2 regions of the Streptomyces sp. NPDC002643 genome follow, and region 1 is predicted to be linked to the other one. Evidence: riboswitches for the same ligand, from Rfam matches in the RefSeq annotation. Region 1 holds a riboswitch; the other holds the start of a gene.
What was found. A riboswitch is a leader RNA that binds a small molecule or an ion and turns the genes downstream of it on or off. The one in region 1 is predicted to bind glycine.
Positions count from the first base shown of each region.

Region 2: another riboswitch for glycine. It lies ahead of gcvP (aminomethyl-transferring glycine dehydrogenase); the one in region 1 lies ahead of gcvT (glycine cleavage system aminomethyltransferase GcvT).

Region 1 covers NZ_JBSFVY010000007.1:50,731-59,109, forward strand. Annotated here, with positions in the region: gene glyA (serine hydroxymethyltransferase) at 1-359, opposite strand, end outside; gene gcvH (glycine cleavage system protein GcvH) at 393-770, opposite strand; gene gcvT (glycine cleavage system aminomethyltransferase GcvT) at 906-2,072, opposite strand; glycine riboswitch at 2,139-2,260, opposite strand; glycine riboswitch at 2,262-2,373, opposite strand; gene ACWD4G_RS12675 (AAA family ATPase) at 2,605-3,279, shown strand; gene ACWD4G_RS12680 (enhanced serine sensitivity protein SseB) at 3,469-4,245, shown strand; gene ACWD4G_RS12685 (enhanced serine sensitivity protein SseB C-terminal domain-containing protein) at 4,419-5,204, shown strand; gene ACWD4G_RS12690 (ABC transporter permease) at 5,747-6,745, shown strand; gene ACWD4G_RS12695 (ABC transporter substrate-binding protein) at 6,803-8,379, shown strand, end outside.
Region 2 covers NZ_JBSFVY010000047.1:8,901-17,279, reverse strand. Annotated here, with positions in the region: gene ACWD4G_RS41040 (glutamate--cysteine ligase) at 1-1,266, opposite strand, end outside; gene ACWD4G_RS41035 (hypothetical protein) at 1,837-2,421, shown strand; gene ACWD4G_RS41030 (DUF5999 family protein) at 2,860-3,060, shown strand; gene gcvP (aminomethyl-transferring glycine dehydrogenase) at 3,182-6,067, opposite strand; glycine riboswitch at 6,239-6,335, opposite strand; gene ACWD4G_RS41020 (PRC-barrel domain-containing protein) at 6,466-6,834, shown strand; gene ACWD4G_RS41015 (DNA polymerase IV) at 6,854-8,218, opposite strand; gene ACWD4G_RS41010 (MerR family transcriptional regulator) at 8,329-8,379, opposite strand, start outside.

The sequences.
Region 1 (8,379 bases):
TCCAGACCCAGGATCGTGTCCCCGGGCTGGGCGAGCGCGAAGAGCGCGGCCTGGTTGGCGGAGGCACCCGAGTGGGGCTGCACATTGGCGTACTCGGCGCCGAACAGCGCCTTCACCCGGTCGATGGCGATCTGCTCGGCGACATCGACGTGCTCACAGCCGCCGTAGTAGCGGCGGCCGGGGTAGCCCTCGGCGTACTTGTTGGTCAGGACCGAACCCTGGGCCTCCATGACCGCGACCGGCGCGAAGTTCTCGGAGGCGATCATCTCCAGCGTGGACTGCTGGCGGTTCAGCTCGGCGTCGACGGCGGCGGCGACATCCGGGTCCAGTTCGTGCAGGGGAGTGTTGAGTAGCGACAGCTCAGTGGTGTCAGACATGAAGGTCTACGGCTCCTAGCCGGCGGTGTGGGCGGTGTACTCGTCGGCGGAGAGCAGATCGGCCGGCTCCTCCGCGACACGTACCTTGAACAGCCAGCCGCCCTCGAACGGGGCGGTGTTCACCAGCGACGGGTCCTCGACCACGTCCTCGTTGACCGCGGTGATCTCACCGCTGACCGGCGCGTAGAGCTCGCTGACCGACTTCGTCGACTCCAGCTCACCGCAGGCCTCGCCCGCGGTCACCGTGGAGCCCACCTCGGGGAGCTGGGCGTAGACGACATCGCCGAGCGCGTTCGCCGCGAACTCCGTGATGCCGACCGTCGAGACGCCGTCCTCGGCGCCCGACAGCCACTCGTGCTCCTTGCTGTAACGCAGCTGCTGGGGGTTGCTCATGGCCTGAATTCTCCTGTACGCGGGGGACCACTGATGAAGGGGGACTACGGAAAGGGGAATACGGAGACGGGGCGTGAGCTGGGCGCATGTGCCCAGGGTCACGCCGGACGCCGACTCGGAACGCCTACGACGGTGTCACTTGCGGCGCTTGTAGAACGGCAGCGCCACGACCTCGTACGGCTCGTGGCTGCCGCGGATGTCCACACCGACCCCGGCCGTGCCCGGCGCGGAGTGCGCGGCGTCGACGTACGCCATGGCGATGGGCCTGCCCAGGGTGGGGGAGGGGGCACCGGAGGTGACCTCGCCGATGACCTCGCCGCCGGAGACGACCGGGTACCCGGCGCGCGGCACCCGCCGCCCCTCGGCGATCAGACCGACCAGGACGCGCGGCGGATTCTCGGCGGCACGCGCGGCGGCCTCGGCCAGCGCCGCGCGCCCCACGAAGTCGCCCTCCTTCTCGAACTTCACCACCCGGCCGAGCCCGGCGTCGAAGGGGGTGAGGGAGGTCGACAGCTCATGCCCGTACAGCGGCATCCCCGCCTCCAGACGCAGCGTGTCCCGGCAGGACAGCCCGCACGGCACCAGACCGGCACCCTCGCCCGCCTTGGTCAGCGCCTGCCACAGCTCGACGGCGTGCTCGGGCTTCACGAACAGCTCGAAGCCGTCCTCGCCGGTGTACCCGGTGCGGGCGATCAGCGCCGGGACGCCCGCGACCGTGCCGGGCAGACCCGCGTAGTACTTCAGACCGTCGAGATCGGCGATGGGGGCACCTCCCGGATCGAGCGAAGTCGAGACTCTGGGGGAGAGCGCCTTGACGATGCCGGGGGACTCGGGGCCCTGCACGGCGATCAGCGCGTACGCGTCCCGGTCGTCCCGCACCTCCGCGTCGAAGCCGGACGCGCGCTCCATCAGCGCGTCCAGCACCACCTGGGCGTTGGAGGCGTTGGCGACGACCAGGTACTCGGTGTCCGCCGTGCGGTAGACGATCAGGTCGTCGAGGATGCCGCCGTCCTCGCGGCAGATCATGGTGTAGCGGGCCCGGCCGACCGCGACGCCCCCGATGTTCCCCACGAGGGCGTGGTCGAGGAGGCCGGCGGCCTGGGGGCCGGTGACGGTGATCTCACCCATGTGGGAGAGGTCGAAGAGCCCGGCCTTCGTGCGTACGGCGTTGTGCTCGTCGCGCTCGGAGCCGTATCGCAGGGGCATGTCCCAGCCCGCAAAGTCGGTCATCGTGGCGCCGAGCGAGCGATGCAGGGCGTCGAGCGCGGTGCGGCGCGGGCCGGCGGACTCGGCAGCGCTCATGGATTCGGAACTGCTCATCGGTCGGTCGTCTCCAAGGGCATGACGGGGCATGACGGGCGAGGTGGACCCTCCCCATCTGTCATCGGAACCTGAGAGGTTCGCCATGATCGGCAAAAGATCCTGGCTTGCACCTTGGGTGGGGCCACGCCACTTCCCGGAGGAAGGGGGCGGCCCGCTTTTCAGATGTGCCTCGCCCGCGCGGTAACGGGGCCTGAGAGATTCAAGGGAGGAACTTGCTCCTTCGGCGCCCCTGCGACGCGCTTCGGTGAGGCGTCGCCGGGGACTCTCCCGCGCGGATTCAAACGGCCGGTATGCAGTTGGCGGGCACATCATCGCACGCATCGGCGCGGTGCGGCAGGGGCACCCTTCACAGGTGGGGGACAGCGGCCATGGGCGAGGCACAGCCGCCATGGGCGATGCACAGCGGCCCGTAGCACTCCTGTGGCAATAAGACGAGTGAAACCGGGGGGCTCGGGCATTACCTTCTCTTTACAGTCGTTGGGGATGGGTTTCCCAGCCCCTGGGGAGGACGATCACGGTGAACAGGACCACGGCGTACGCGACGACCTCGGGCATCACGCTGCCCACACAGCCCGCCGCCCGGGCCGCTGAGGCCTGCGGCCCGTTCCCCAGAGCGGTCGTCCGCGACCTCCGGGAGCGCGGCGGACGCAGCCCGCACGAGCTGTCCTTCGGACCGCGCGACCTCGTCGTGGTGACCGGGCTCCCCGGCAGCGGCAAGTCCACGCTCATGCGGCGGGCCGTGCCGGGTATCCGTATCGACTCCCAGGACACCCGCGACCGCTTCGACGCCCGCCTCGCCGCGTTCCTGCCGTACGCCGTGTATCGGCCGCTCGTGCGCCTCGCCCACTACGCGGGGTTGCGGCGCGCGCTCAGGACCGGCGAGGGCGTCGTCGTGCACGACTGCGGGGCGCAGGCGTGGGTACGGCAGTGGCTGGCGCGGGAGGCGCGGCGGCGTGGGGGGACGTTGCATCTGCTGTTGCTGGATGTTTCCCCTGGTCAGGCGCGAGATGGGCAGCGTGAGCGAGGGCGTGGGGTGTCACGGTATGCGTTCGCTCGGCATCGGGGGGCGATGGGGAGGCTGTTGCGGGCGGTGGAGAAGGGGCGGTTGCCGGAGGGGTGTGGGGCGGCGGTGTTGATTGATCGGGAGGCCGCGGAGGGGTTGGTGCGGATCGACTTCGTCGGGTAGTGCGGAGGAGTGAGGATGGGGCGGGAAGAGCTCGGGTGGTTCCGTGCGTTGCGGGGTGCGGGTTCGCTGTGGTTGTTCGCGCCCCGCGGCGGAGCCGCATATGTCAGGGCCCCGCGCCCCTTTTGGTCTCGGCCGGTGGCGATAAAGTGCTGGGACAACAGCATCACGGCTTGAAGCGGTAGGCGGCAGATGGATTTCCCGGCGGACTTTCCGGCACAGGTGCATCCCCATGGGCACGGGGGGTGGCCCGGCAATGAGCTGGAGGAGGTGCTGTCGGCCTCGCTGGGGGTACCGACCGCGGGGGCACGGATCGTGGAGGTGCTGGCCAGGAGCTTTGTGTGGGTGCCGCTGCCCGAGGGCGGTAACCCCGGCAGCACCCAACTTGATCTGCCCACCATGGAGATCGACGGCCAGGCGTATGTGCCGGTGTTCAGCTCCGAGGAGCAGTTCCGCCAGGTCGTCGGCAACCACATGTCGTACACCATCGCCCCGGCCGTGGAGTTCGCCCGGGGTCTGCCCCCGCAGGTCGGTCTCGCCCTCAACCCCGACGGTGTCGTCGGCATCCCGCTGCCCCCGCCCGCCGTGGCCGAGCTGTGCCGGGCCGGACACTCCCCGCTGGACGGCGGGGCGAGCGGCGCCCGGGTCCGCCTCTTCGAACCGGACTGGCAGGACGACCCGGTGGACTTCCTGGCGGCCGCCTCCGCCGAGTTCGCCGGCACGGGCGTGGTCCTCTCCGCCCGCCGCTGCCTCGCCGCGATCGAGACGGCCGCACCGGTCATGTTCATCGGCGTCGAACTCATCTCCTGGGAAGCCGACCGCACGGTCCCGTTGGCCGCCCTGGGCCGAGCCCTGGCCAAGGCCCCCGTCCCATGGCCGGTCAACATGGTCTTCATGGACGTGGCCCAGGACCCGGTGGGCGACTGGCTGAGGGAGAAGGTACGGCCCTTTTACCAGCAGGGCTACTGACAGGTCTTTTAGGGGCGCGGGGCCCTGACATATGCGGCTCCGCCGCAGGGCGCGACCAGCCACAACGCACCCGCACCCCGCAACGCACATCACCCCCCGAGCCCTGACCGGCTCAACCCCCACACCACCTAAGCTGTTCCTATAACCAAGGTCCAGGAAGAAGGGCGGCCGACGTGAGCGCAAGCATCGCGACCGGGCAGGTCGAGCACATGCTGCGCCAGGTGACGCCCGGGCGCTACGACGCCTACGAGGCGCTGCTGCGCGCCCTCGCGGCCCCCTCCACCGGCCAGATCTGGATGCTCCTGTGGCACGGCCAGGCCGGCTCCCCGGACGCCCAGTACGGCAACATGGAGGTCGACGGCTTCAACTACGCCCCGTGCGTGACCTCCGCCCAGGAACTCTCCGCCAGCGGCTGGAACCGCAGCTACGAGGTCGTCGACGGCCTCGACGTGGCCCGCACCCTCTACCCGGACCACTACGGCCTCTGGCTCAACCCGCACGCCCAGGGCGGCGGCGTCGGCATCCCCTGGCTGGATCTGCGCCGTATCGCCACGGGGCTGGAGCGCCAGCCGGCCGGACCCCTCAGGATGTCCGAACCGGCCATCGAGATCCCCCAGTTCTACGCCCTGCTGACACAGAACGCCCACCGCACGCACGCCGTGCGCTCCCTGCGCCGCGCCTGGGTGCAGCCCGCGCTCGGGGCCCCGTATCTGGCGATCGGCCTCGATGTGTACGACACGTCGCCGCCGGCGGTGGACTCGGTGCGCGCGATGATGCAGCAGTCGATCGGCGCGGTCCCGGACGGACTGCCCGTCTCCACGGTCGCCATGTCCGACGAGTACGACCCCGTCGCGATGTGGCTGCGCGCCGCCGCCCGCCCCTTCTACGACCGCGAGGCCCACGGCGCCCCGGCCCAGGCCCCGGCGGCGGGCGGGTACGGATACCCCGGCGGCTACTGAGCGCCCTCGGCCCCACGCCGACCACGGCTCGGGGCGTACAACTCCCTTTCCTGGATCAATGGATCGCGGGACACGCCCCGGCCGTGATGACGGCTCATACCGTGTTCGCCGTCTCCCTGAGCTGCCCGAACGCCGCCCGGTGGGGCGGCGATCGCCGTGCCGCCGTGCGAAGTCGGCGATGTGCGGGGAAGGTTGAGAGCCGACGACAGGGAGCGTGCGGGGCGCTTCCGTCTCCTCCCTTCGCCGCTCACCAGAGCGTGATGTCCGGATTCCGGAACTCCGCTGGCCACATCACGGTTGCGCATACATTCGCGGCCAGGTCTGGTGCCTGATCGCTGGACCGTTGAAGACTCCCCCAGAGCGATGGGGGGATCGGGCGAACGTGCTGTTCACGTGGTGAAGTTCGAGCCCCAACTCCCTCTCCTCGTCGAACGAGCAGTAGTCACAAGGCAAGAGAGAGCAGTGGCGGCGGACCGCACCGCAGACCCGGGCGGCCGCCAAGCACAGTCGGCAACCACCGGCACGGGCAAGCACGAGGGACGATGACCGCACCCATTGAGACGACCGGATCGCAGGCCGAGGCGCAGCCCGAGGCCGTGCTGGAAGGTGTCGAGGCCAAGAAGATCGAGGGCCGTTCGCTCGGCCAGATCGCCTGGACCCGCTTCAAGCGCGACAAGGTGGCGGTCGCCGGCGGCGTCATCGTCGTCCTGCTGATCCTGATCGCGGCCCTCTCCCGGCCGCTGCAGTCGATGCTGGGGCTCGACCCCAACGCCTTCAACCAGGATCTGATCGACCCCAACACCTCCCTGCCCAAAGGTGACTTCGGCGGGATGAGCTGGGACCACCCCCTGGGTGTGGAGCCCAAGTTCGGCCGGGACATCCTCGCCCGCATCCTCGAAGGCTCCTGGGTCTCACTGGTCGTCGCGTTCGGCGCGACGCTCCTGTCGAACGCCATCGGAGTGGTGCTCGGACTGGTCGCCGGATACTACGGCGGCCGGGTCGACACGATCGTGAGCCGGCTGATGGACACCTTCCTGGCGTTCCCGCTGCTGCTCTTCGCCATCGCCATCTCCGCGACCCTCCAGGGCGGGGCCTTCGGTCTCGAAGGGCTGCCGCTGCACATCTCGGTGCTCATCTTCGTGATCGGCTTCTTCAACTGGCCGTACATGGGCCGGATCGTGCGTGGTCAGACCCTGGCGCTGCGCGAACGCGAGTTCATCGACGCCTCGCGCGGCATGGGCGCCGGCGGCCCGTACGTCCTGTTCAAGGAGCTGCTGCCGAACCTCGTCGCGCCGATCATCGTCTACTCGACGCTGCTCATCCCGACGAACATCATCTTCGAGGCGTCGCTGAGCTTCCTCGGCGTCGGAATCCAGCCGCCGCAGGCCTCCTGGGGCGGAATGCTCAACCAGGCGGTCGACTTCTTCGAGGTCGACCCCCAGTACATGATCGTTCCCGGCCTCGCGATCTTCATCACGGTGCTGGCCTTCAACCTTCTCGGTGACGGCCTCCGGGACGCCCTCGACCCCCGCAGCCGCTGACGTCTGCGGTCTGTCGTCCCACGCAACTGTCCAACTACGAAGGGGAAATCGACCATCATGCGAAGGTCAGCAATGGCCGCCGTCGCGGTTGTCAGCAGCGCCGGCCTGCTTCTGTCCGCGTGCAGCAAGGCGGAAGACGGTTCGGACACCCCCAAGGGCGCCGGCGCCAACGCCGCGACCAAGGGTGTCGTCAACGAGTCCACGACGAAGGGCGGCACGGTCACCTACGCCAGCGCCGACGCCCCCGAGTCCCTCGACCCGGGCAACATGTACTACGCGTACGGCTTCAACTTCAGCCGCCTCTACGCGCGTCCGCTGATGACGTTCAAGCCCGGCGCCGGTGAGGCGGGCAACGAACTCGTCCCGGACCTGGCGGAGAGCGCGGGCACGCCGAGCGACGGCGGCAAGACCTGGACGTACAAGATCCGTCAGGGCGTCAAGTACGAGGACGGCACCGCTGTCACCTCCAAGGACGTCAAGTACGCGGTGGAGCGCTCGAACTTCGCGCGTGACGTGCTCTCCCTCGGCCCCAACTACTTCCAGCAGATGCTGGACGACCCGGACAAGTACAAGGGCCCCTACGAGGACAAGAGCGACGAGGGCATCTCGTCCATCGAGACCCCGGACGACCACACCATCGTCTTCAAGCTGAACAAGCCGTTCGCCGAGTTCGACTACCTGGCGAGCATGCCGCAGACGGCTCCGGTGCCCAAGGCCAAGGACACCGGCGTCGACTACACCAAGAGCGTCGTCTCCAGCGGCTCGTACAAGTTCGAGAAGTACGAGGAGGGCAAGCAGATCGTCCTCGTCCGCAACGACCAGTGGGACGCCAAGACGGACCCGCTGCGCAAGCAGTACCCGGACAAGATCGTGGTGAACCTCAAGGTCAACAAGGCCACCATCGACAAGGACGTGATGGCCGGCGACACCATGATCGACATCCAGGGCACCGGTGTCGACGCCCAGACCCAGGCCCAGGTCCTCAAGGACAAGGACCAGATGGCCAACACCGACAACGCGCTCGGCGGCCGTCTCGTCTACACGGCGATCAACACCAAGGTGGCGCCGTTCGACAACATCGAGTGCCGCAAGGCCGTCGAGTACGCGATCGACAAGACCGCCGTGCAGACCGCCATGGGCGGCCCGATCCGCGGTGACATCGCCTCCACCGTCCTGCCGACCGACGTCTCGGGTTACGAGAAGGCCGACCTGTACGCCACCGAGGGCAACAAGGGTGACATCGCCAAGGCCAAGGAGCACCTGAAGGCCTGTGGCAAGGAGAACGGCTTCAAGACCTCCATCACCGCCCGTACCGACCGTCAGGGCGAGGTCGACGCGGCCACCGCGATCGTCGAGGCGCTGAAGGAGATCGGCATCGACGCCGAGATCAAGCAGTTCCCGTCCGGCAAGTACTTCTCCGACTACGCGGGTGTCCCGGAGTTCAACAAGAAGAACAACGTCGGCCTCATCATGATGCAGTGGGGTGCCGACTGGCCGACCGGCTACGGCTTCCTGCAGCAGATCGTCAATGGCAAGGCCATCGGCCAGTCCGGCAACACCAACCTGTCCGAGCTGGACGACCCCGCGATCAACAAGCTGCTGGACGACGCGATCGGCAACACCGACGAGGCCGC
Region 2 (8,379 bases), on a different contig from region 1:
CGCCTCCGCGAGAGGCAACAGCTCGTCGCGTACGAGCTGCACCGCGTCCACCGGCGTCACCCCGCCGTAGCGGCCGCGCGGCCACCGCAGCCGCGCGTCGATACCGTGCCGGCACGCCTCGTCGAAGTTCGCGGCGGCCACCTCGAACGGCATCCGGGTCCACACCGGCCGCGACTCGTCGGCGAGGGAGCGTACGACACCGTAGTAGAAGGCCGCGTTGGCGATCACGTCCGTGATGGTGGGCCCGGCGGGCAGCACCCGGTTCTCCACCCGCAGATGCGGCACCCCGTCGGCGATGCCGTAGACGGGCCGGTTCCAGCGGTACACCGTGCCGTTGTGCAAGGTCAGCTCGGCGAGCGAGGGCACCCGCCCCTCGTCGAGGACGGCGATCGGGTCCTCGTCGTCGCAGATGGGCAGCAGCGCCGGGAAGAACCGCAGATTCTCCTCGAAGAGGTCGTACGCCGAGGAGATCCACCGCTCGCCGAACCAGGTACGCGGCCGTACGCCCTGCGCCTGCAGCTCGGGCGGCCGGGTGTCCGTGGACTGCTGGAACAGCGGGGGCCGCGACTCCCGCCACAGCTCGTGCCCGAACAGGAACGGTGAGTTGGCGCCGATGGCGATCTGCGCGGCGGTGACCGCCTGGGCCGCGTTCCACACATCGGCGAACCGGGCCGGCGTGACCTGGAGATGCAGCTGCACGGAGGTGCACGCGGCCTCGGGCGCGATCGACTTGGAGGTGCAGACGAGCCGCTCCACGCCGTCGATGTCGAGGGTGAAGTCCTCACCCCGGGCGGCGACGATCGAATCGTTGAGAAGCGTGTAACGGTCGTTGTCGGAGAGGTTCGAGGAGACCAGATCGTCACGGTCGAGTGTGGGCAGAATGCCGATCATCACTATGGCGGCGTCCACCTCGCCCGCCTTCCGGTCGGCATACGCCAGGGAGGTACGCAGCTCCTCGGAAAGCCGGTCGAAAACCCTCCCCCCGAGCCGATGTGGGGCGATGTTCACTTCCAGATTGAACATGGCGAGTTCTGTTTGGAAATCTCGGCTCGCAATCCGCTCCAGTACTTGCGCATTCATCATTCTCGGCAGACCGTCGGCCCCGACGAGGTTCAGCTCGATCTCGACGCCCATGAGGTTCTTGGGGCGGTCGAATCGCTTCTCCGCCAGCAACCGCGCCAGCCCCTCCAGGCACTGCCGCAGTTTGTCGCGGTAGAGCTGCCGGTCGGACAGGCCGAAGGGCCCCGCTACGACCTTCTCCCCCATCGAAGTGTCCCTCCTCGGATGGGCAGGCCGATGAGCCGGCCACTGCTGTCCCGGGTCCACGGTTGATGATGCCCAGGCAGAGCCGTCGATAACGCCCCGCGCGCGACCTGCCCACGCTAGGCTGAGCGCGGTCTCCTTCGACGATATTCACTCGGCGTGCGTCTGGCACATTCACCGGGCAAGAATGAGCATGCGCTTTCTACCCGTCAGGCTTTCGTGAAAAGCGCCGACGAGAACCGGCCGACCGCCACGGCACGACAATCCGAGGTCACCGACCGACACCGCTCGGTAATCGGGAGGAATACCGCACTTCGGCGACCGGATACCGCCTTGCTCTTCATATCCAGGACAGCTAGACGAAACGCCATCTGAACACGTGTCGTATAAACTCCGCAATCGAGGCTGAGAGTCGGCACTCGCGGTCCTCGGTCCTGCCGTCTGCCACGCGCGGCGGACCATCTCCCACGCATCCGGACCCCGGGCACCCGTCTCTCCGATCCCCGAGAGCTGACAGCGTCGTCCGCCCCCGCCCTCGCGCCACCGTGCCTGTCGAATGAGAGGCGACCCACCATGCCGCTGCATGTCCCCCCGGCTCCCGCGCCCGCCCTGCGCACCGTCCTCACGGCACTCGGTTCCCCCACCGCCGTCCGCGAGGCGCGAACACCGTCCCTGAAGAACGCCCAGGGGCCCACGTGCCCCGAACTCCCGCTGCCCGTCCATGTCCTCGACCGGATCACCCCCGAGGGCGCGGGCACCACACGCCTCACCGGCTGGCGCTTCCTGATCAGCAGCGACGACCGCCATGTGGCCGCCGCCGAGACCCGGCTGATGCCCGACGGATGGGCCTTCTCCCACTTCTTCGAGGGCCCGTACATCACCTCCACCGAGCGCGCCCTGCGCCAGGCCGAGCTGATGCCCCAGCCCTACCAGCCGCGCCTGCTGTCGGTGCCCGAGCTGTACATGCTCACGCTCTGGCTGCACGCCGACCACACCGCCGACGGCGCCACCGGCCACCCGGCGCCGACCGACCTGCTGGTGCCGCTGGCGCCGGCCCCGCCCGGTATCGCGGCCCATCGCCCGCACCGGGTCGCCGACCTCCTGCCGGTACTGACCACCCGGCTGACCCCGGCCCCGCTCCTCGGCTCGCCCGCCTGAACCCGCCCAAGCCCCACCTGACCCACCTGGGCCCGCCCGAGTTCAGGACCGCTTTCCTCATTCGTACCGCCCTCGTACCCCGCCGCCGATATACCGGTGGCGGGGTACTCGTTCACCACCGACAAGATATTCCGCTCTTCCGCGCGGCAATACGCTCGGACGAGCAGGAAAATGGGCGTCTCCCCGCCGGACTAGCCCCATCCGACCACGGGGAACCACCCGAAAGGACAGCGCGGTTCCGATGAACCGTCCGCGTCGGCGAAGCGTCATCAACCTGTGAGAAGCGGTGCCGCGAAATCCCTGCGGATTGACGCCCGTGGGGCAAGACTGGGACCGGACCGAATCATCACCACGGGGGCGGCCATGAACGGGGCTTCAAGCCACAGGACAGACAAAACACCCACCGACCACACGACAGAGCGAAAGATCCCACCAACCATGTGCCAGCACCAGCCACCTTGCCCGACAGCCGAATCCGCCGACAGGGAAGGCGCCCGACTCATGGCGCACCACCCCGAGCAGGGCTGGAGCCTGCTCTGCAACGGCGTTCTGCTCTTCGAGGACACCGGTGAGCTCCTGCCGGACGGCCAGATCATCGCCCCCCACCGTCCGGTGGGCACCGTGATGACGGCCGCCTGAGCCGCACGTCCCGAGCACAGAGGGCGCGCGCCCGCGCCGACGACGGCGCCCGCCCGGAACACATGAGGGGCCGGCCGGAGAAGCACTCTCCGCACCGGCCCCGACGCGTATCAGCGGGTGACTACTCTTCGTAGGCGTCCAGCGGCGGGCAGGAACAGACCAGGTTCCGATCGCCGAAGGCCTGGTCGATCCGGCGCACCGGCGGCCAGTACTTGTCGGCGGGCACGACCCCGGCCGGGAACACGGCCTCCCTGCGGCCGTACGCGTGCTCCCACTCCCCGCCGAGCGCGGCGGCGGTGTGCGGAGCGTTCCGCAGCGGATTGTCGTCGGCGGGCCACTCCCCCGACCCGACCTTCTCGATCTCCGCCCGGATCGCGATCATCGCCTCGCAGAACCGATCCAGCTCGGCGAGGTCCTCCGACTCCGTCGGCTCGATCATCAGCGTCCCCGCCACCGGGAACGACATCGTCGGCGCGTGGAAGCCGTAGTCGATCAACCGCTTGGCGATGTCGTCCACGCTCACCCCGGTCGCCTTGGTCAGCGGCCGCAGATCGACGATGCACTCGTGCGCGACGAGCCCGCCCGGCCCCGTGTACAGCACGGGGTAGTGCGGCTCCAGCCGCTTGGCGATGTAGTTGGCGCTGAGCACCGCCACCTGGGTGGCCCGCTTGAGCCCCTCCCCGCCCATGAGCCGCACATACGCCCACGAGATCGGCAGTATGCCCGCCGACCCCCAGGGCGCCGCCGAGATCGGCCCCACACCCGTCTCGGGCCCGGCGGCGGGCTGCAGCGGATGGTTCGGCAGATGGGGCGCCAGATGCGCACGCACCGCCACCGGCCCGACACCCGGGCCACCGCCACCGTGCGGAATGCAGAACGTCTTGTGCAGATTCAGATGCGAGACGTCCCCACCGAAGCGCCCCGGCTTGGCGAGCCCCACCAGCGCGTTGAGGTTGGCCCCGTCGACATACACCTGCCCGCCGGCGTCGTGCACCTGAGCGCAGATGTCGGCGACGTGCTCCTCGAAGACACCGTGCGTCGACGGGTACGTGATCATCAGCACCGCCAGCTCGTCACGGTACTGCTCGATCTTCGCCCGCAGATCCTCGACGTCGATCTCACCGTCCTCGGCGGTCCTCACGACGACGACCTTCATCCCGGCCATGACGGCACTGGCGGCGTTCGTCCCGTGCGCGGACGACGGAATGAGACACACCGTCCGCTGCTCGTCCCCGCCCGCCCGGTGGTACCCGCGTACGGCCAGCAGCCCCGCCAGCTCCCCCTGCGATCCGGCGTTCGGCTGGAGGCTGACCTTGTCGTACCCGGTGACCTCGGCCAGCCGCTCCTCCAGCTCATGGATGAGCGTGAGATAGCCCTGAGCCTGCTCGGCGGGCGCGAACGGGTGCAGCTGCCCGAACTCGGGCCACGTCACCGGCTCCATCTCGGTGGTCGCGTTGAGCTTCATCGTGCAGGAGCCGAGCGGGATCATGCCCCGGTCCAGTGCGTAGTCCCGGTCGGCGAGCCGCCGCAGATACCGCAGCATCGCGGTCTCGGACCGGTGCTGATGGAACACCGGGTGCGTGAGATACGCGTCGCCCCGCAGCAGCCCCTCCGGCAGCACGTCCCCGGCAGCCGCATCGAGCGCCTCGACATCGCCGTCCACCCCGAACGCGCCCCATACGGCAGCGAGCTGCGCCCGCGTGGTGGTCTCGTCACAGGAAATCGACACCGAATCGCCGTCGACGAGGTGCAGATTCACGCCGTTCTCCCGAGCCGCCGCCACGACCTCGGCAGCGCGCCCCGGCACCCGCACGGTCACCGTGTCGAAGTAGGCACCGTGCACCACCTCGACCCCGCCCGCGGTGAGACCGGCGGCCAGGACGGAGGCGTACCGATGGGTACGCCGGGCGATGGTGCGCAGCCCCTCGGGCCCGTGGTACACCGCGTACATCCCCGCCATGACCGCCAGCAGCACCTGAGCCGTGCAGATATTGCTGGTCGCCTTCTCCCGGCGGATGTGCTGCTCCCGCGTCTGCAGGGCGAGCCGGTACGCCTTGTGTCCGTCCGCGTCCACGGACACCCCGACGAGCCGCCCGGGCAGGGAACGCGCGAACTTCTCGTGCACGGCCATGTAACCGGCGTGCGGCCCGCCGAAGCCCATCGGCACCCCGAACCGCTGCGTCGTCCCGACCGCGATGTCGGCGCCCAGTTCCCCGGGCGAGGTCAGCAATGTCAGCGCGAGCAGATCAGCGGCGACGGTGACGAGAGCCCCCAGCCCGTGTGCCTGCTCGACGACGGGCTTGAGGTCCCGCACGGCCCCGGAGGCGCCGGGGTACTGGAGCAGCACCCCGTTGATCTCACGTGCGGCGATGTCCTCAGGAATCCCGTCGGTCAGATCCGCGACGACCACCTCGACCCCGGTCGGCTCGGCCCGCGTCCGAAGCACGGCCACGGTCTGCGGAAAGGTATCCGCATCGACGAGGAAGAGCCCCTTCTTGTTCTTCCCCATCCGCCGCGACAGGGCCATGGCCTCGGCGGCGGCCGTCCCCTCGTCGAGCAACGAGGCACCGGAGGTCGGCAGCCCCGTCAGATCCGCGACCATGGTCTGGAAATTCAGCAGCGCCTCTAGTCGCCCCTGGGAAATCTCGGGCTGATACGGCGTGTACGCCGTATACCAAGCGGGGTTCTCCATCACATTCCGCAGGATGACGGGCGGAGTGAACGTCCCGTAGTACCCGAGCCCGATCATCGACCCGACGACCTGATTGCGATCGGCGAGCGCCCGCAACTCGGCGAGCACCTCGGCCTCGGTCCGCGCCCCCGGCAGCTCCAGGGCCTCGGCGTTCTTGATCACATCCGGTACGGCCGCGGCCGTCAGCTCGTCGAGCGAGCCGTACCCGACCTGCGCGAGCATCTTGGCCCGGGCCTCGACATCGGGCCCGATGTGACGCCGTTCGAACGGAATCCCCTGTTCGAGATCTGTGAGCGGAATGTGTTGACCGGTCATTGCGGAGGCCTCCTGGTCCGACGACCTTCGAGGGGCACCACGGGACGGGTGCCCGGACGGCCTCCCCCTCTGTCATCTCGACCTGAGAGCTTCACCGGCCCGGGTACGGACCGGCTTTCACCGTCGGTGAGAGCGGAAACCGTCGACACCCGCTCTGCTTTCCAGAGTGACCTCGTCCGTGCGGTACGTGAGCCTGAGAGATTCCGGGGAGGATTTGCTCCTTCGGCGCCTCCGGATGGTGTCCGGAGAACTCTCCCGCACGGGGTCAGCAGCCGCTGCCAGCGTATCAGCGGGCGCAACGCACGGTCTTCGAGTGGCCCCTCACCGCGATGTGCCTTTTCGTAGTGGTAGGCGATGAGTGATGACTCGCGAATCCTCTGCGACCACTTGGAGGGCCCGTGCAGACCGACATCGATCCGCGCAATCTGATCGGCCGCAAGGCGTTCGACCGCAAGGGCACCAAGATCGGTACGGTCGACGAGGTCTATCTGGACGACGCCACCGGCACGCCCGAGTGGGCCGCGATACGCATGGGCCTCTTCGGCCGCGATGCCTTCGTCCCCCTGGAGCCCAGCGAACTCGTCGAGGGCACCCTCCACGTCCCCTTCGACCGCGCCCTCATCAAGGACGCCCCCGACTTCGGAGTGGGCCGCCATCTCTCCCCCGAACAGGAACTCCAGCTCTACCACCACTACGGCCTGGACACAGCCCCGCCCCCGCCCCCGGACCACGACTTCGGCCATATCTCGGACCAGGAAACCCCCTGACCCGACCCCCACCCGGCCCTCAGCCCGCCGCCCCCGACTCCAGCTTCGGCCCCACGCCATCCGATATCAGCGGCAACGGCTCGGCCGGCTCCAGATCGGGGTCGTCCACCCGAAACGTCCGCACCCTCCCCGGCTCGGACCCCGGCGTCTCGAACCGCACGGTCACCCGCCCGAGCCCGCTCCCCTGCACCCACCCGTGCCCGTACTCGGCATGCCGCACATCGTTCCCGGCCCGCCACTGCCGCTCGACGGGCCCGCTCTCCTCCACCACGACCTCCTCCACCGTCTCCTCCTCGACGAGATCCGGCTCCCCCGCGGCCTGGGCGAACAGATCCTCCTGCGTGTAGTCGGCGAGCCCACTCACCCCGACCCCCAGCAGCCGCACCCCACCGGTCGTGTCCACGGCCTCCAGCAGCCGCCCCGCCGCCTCCCGCACCACCGCGGGATCGTCGGTCGGCCCCCGCAACGTCTCGGACCGCGTCAGCGTCGAGAAATCGAACCGCCGCACCTTCAGCACGATGGTCCGCCCCGACAGCCCGGCCCCCCTCAGCCGCCGTACACACCGATCGGCCAGCCGCCGCACCTCCATCCGCACCCGCACCCGGTCATGGATGTCCACGTCATATGTGTCCTCCACCGACACGGACTTCGTGTCCCGCTCGGCCACCACGGCCCGGTCGTCCCGCGCCAGCGCCATCGCGTACAGCCCATGCCCATGGGCCTTCCCCAACAGCCGTACGACCTCGTCCTCCCCCGCCTCCGCGATCTCCTCGACCGTGGTGATCCCGGCCCGCCGCAGATGATCCCCGGTCGCCGGCCCCACCCCCGGCAGAATCCGCACCGACATCGGCCCCAGCAACGCCCCCTCGGTCCCCGGCTCGATCAGCACCAGCCCATCGGGCTTCGCCTGCTCCGACGCGATCTTCGCGAGCATCTTCGAAGCCGCGAGCCCCACGGAACCCGTCAGCCCGGTCACCGCCCGGATATCGGCGCGCAGCTTCACCCCGGTCAGCCGCGCCGACTCCTCGTCCCAGGCCGCTCCCCCGGCCTCCAGATCCACGAACGCCTCATCGAGGCTCAACGGCTCCACCAGCGGCGACAACGCCCGCAGCAGCCCCATGACCTGGTCGCTGATGGCCCGATAGAACGTGAAGCGCGGCGTGAGATACGCGGCGTTCGGCGCGAGCCGCCGCGCCTGCGCCATGGGCATGGCCGAGTGCACACCGAACACCCGGGCCTCGTACGACGCGGTGGCCACCACACCGCGCGGACCGAGCCCACCCACGATGACGGCCTTGCCGCGCAGGCTCGGCTTGGATGCCTGCTCCGCCGAGGCGTAGAAGGCATCCATGTCGAGATGCAGGATCGTGGGCGTGGTTCTCACATCTCCGATGCTGCCCTACGCCACTGACAACGCCCCACCAGAGCCGCCTCGGCGCTCCCTGGCTTCAGCCTCAAACCGGGTGAGGTGCCCTCACACGGCCCGGTGCGGCCTCACACCGCCCGGTTGCGCCTACGCGCCAGCTCATCCGCCGGGTTGTGCCC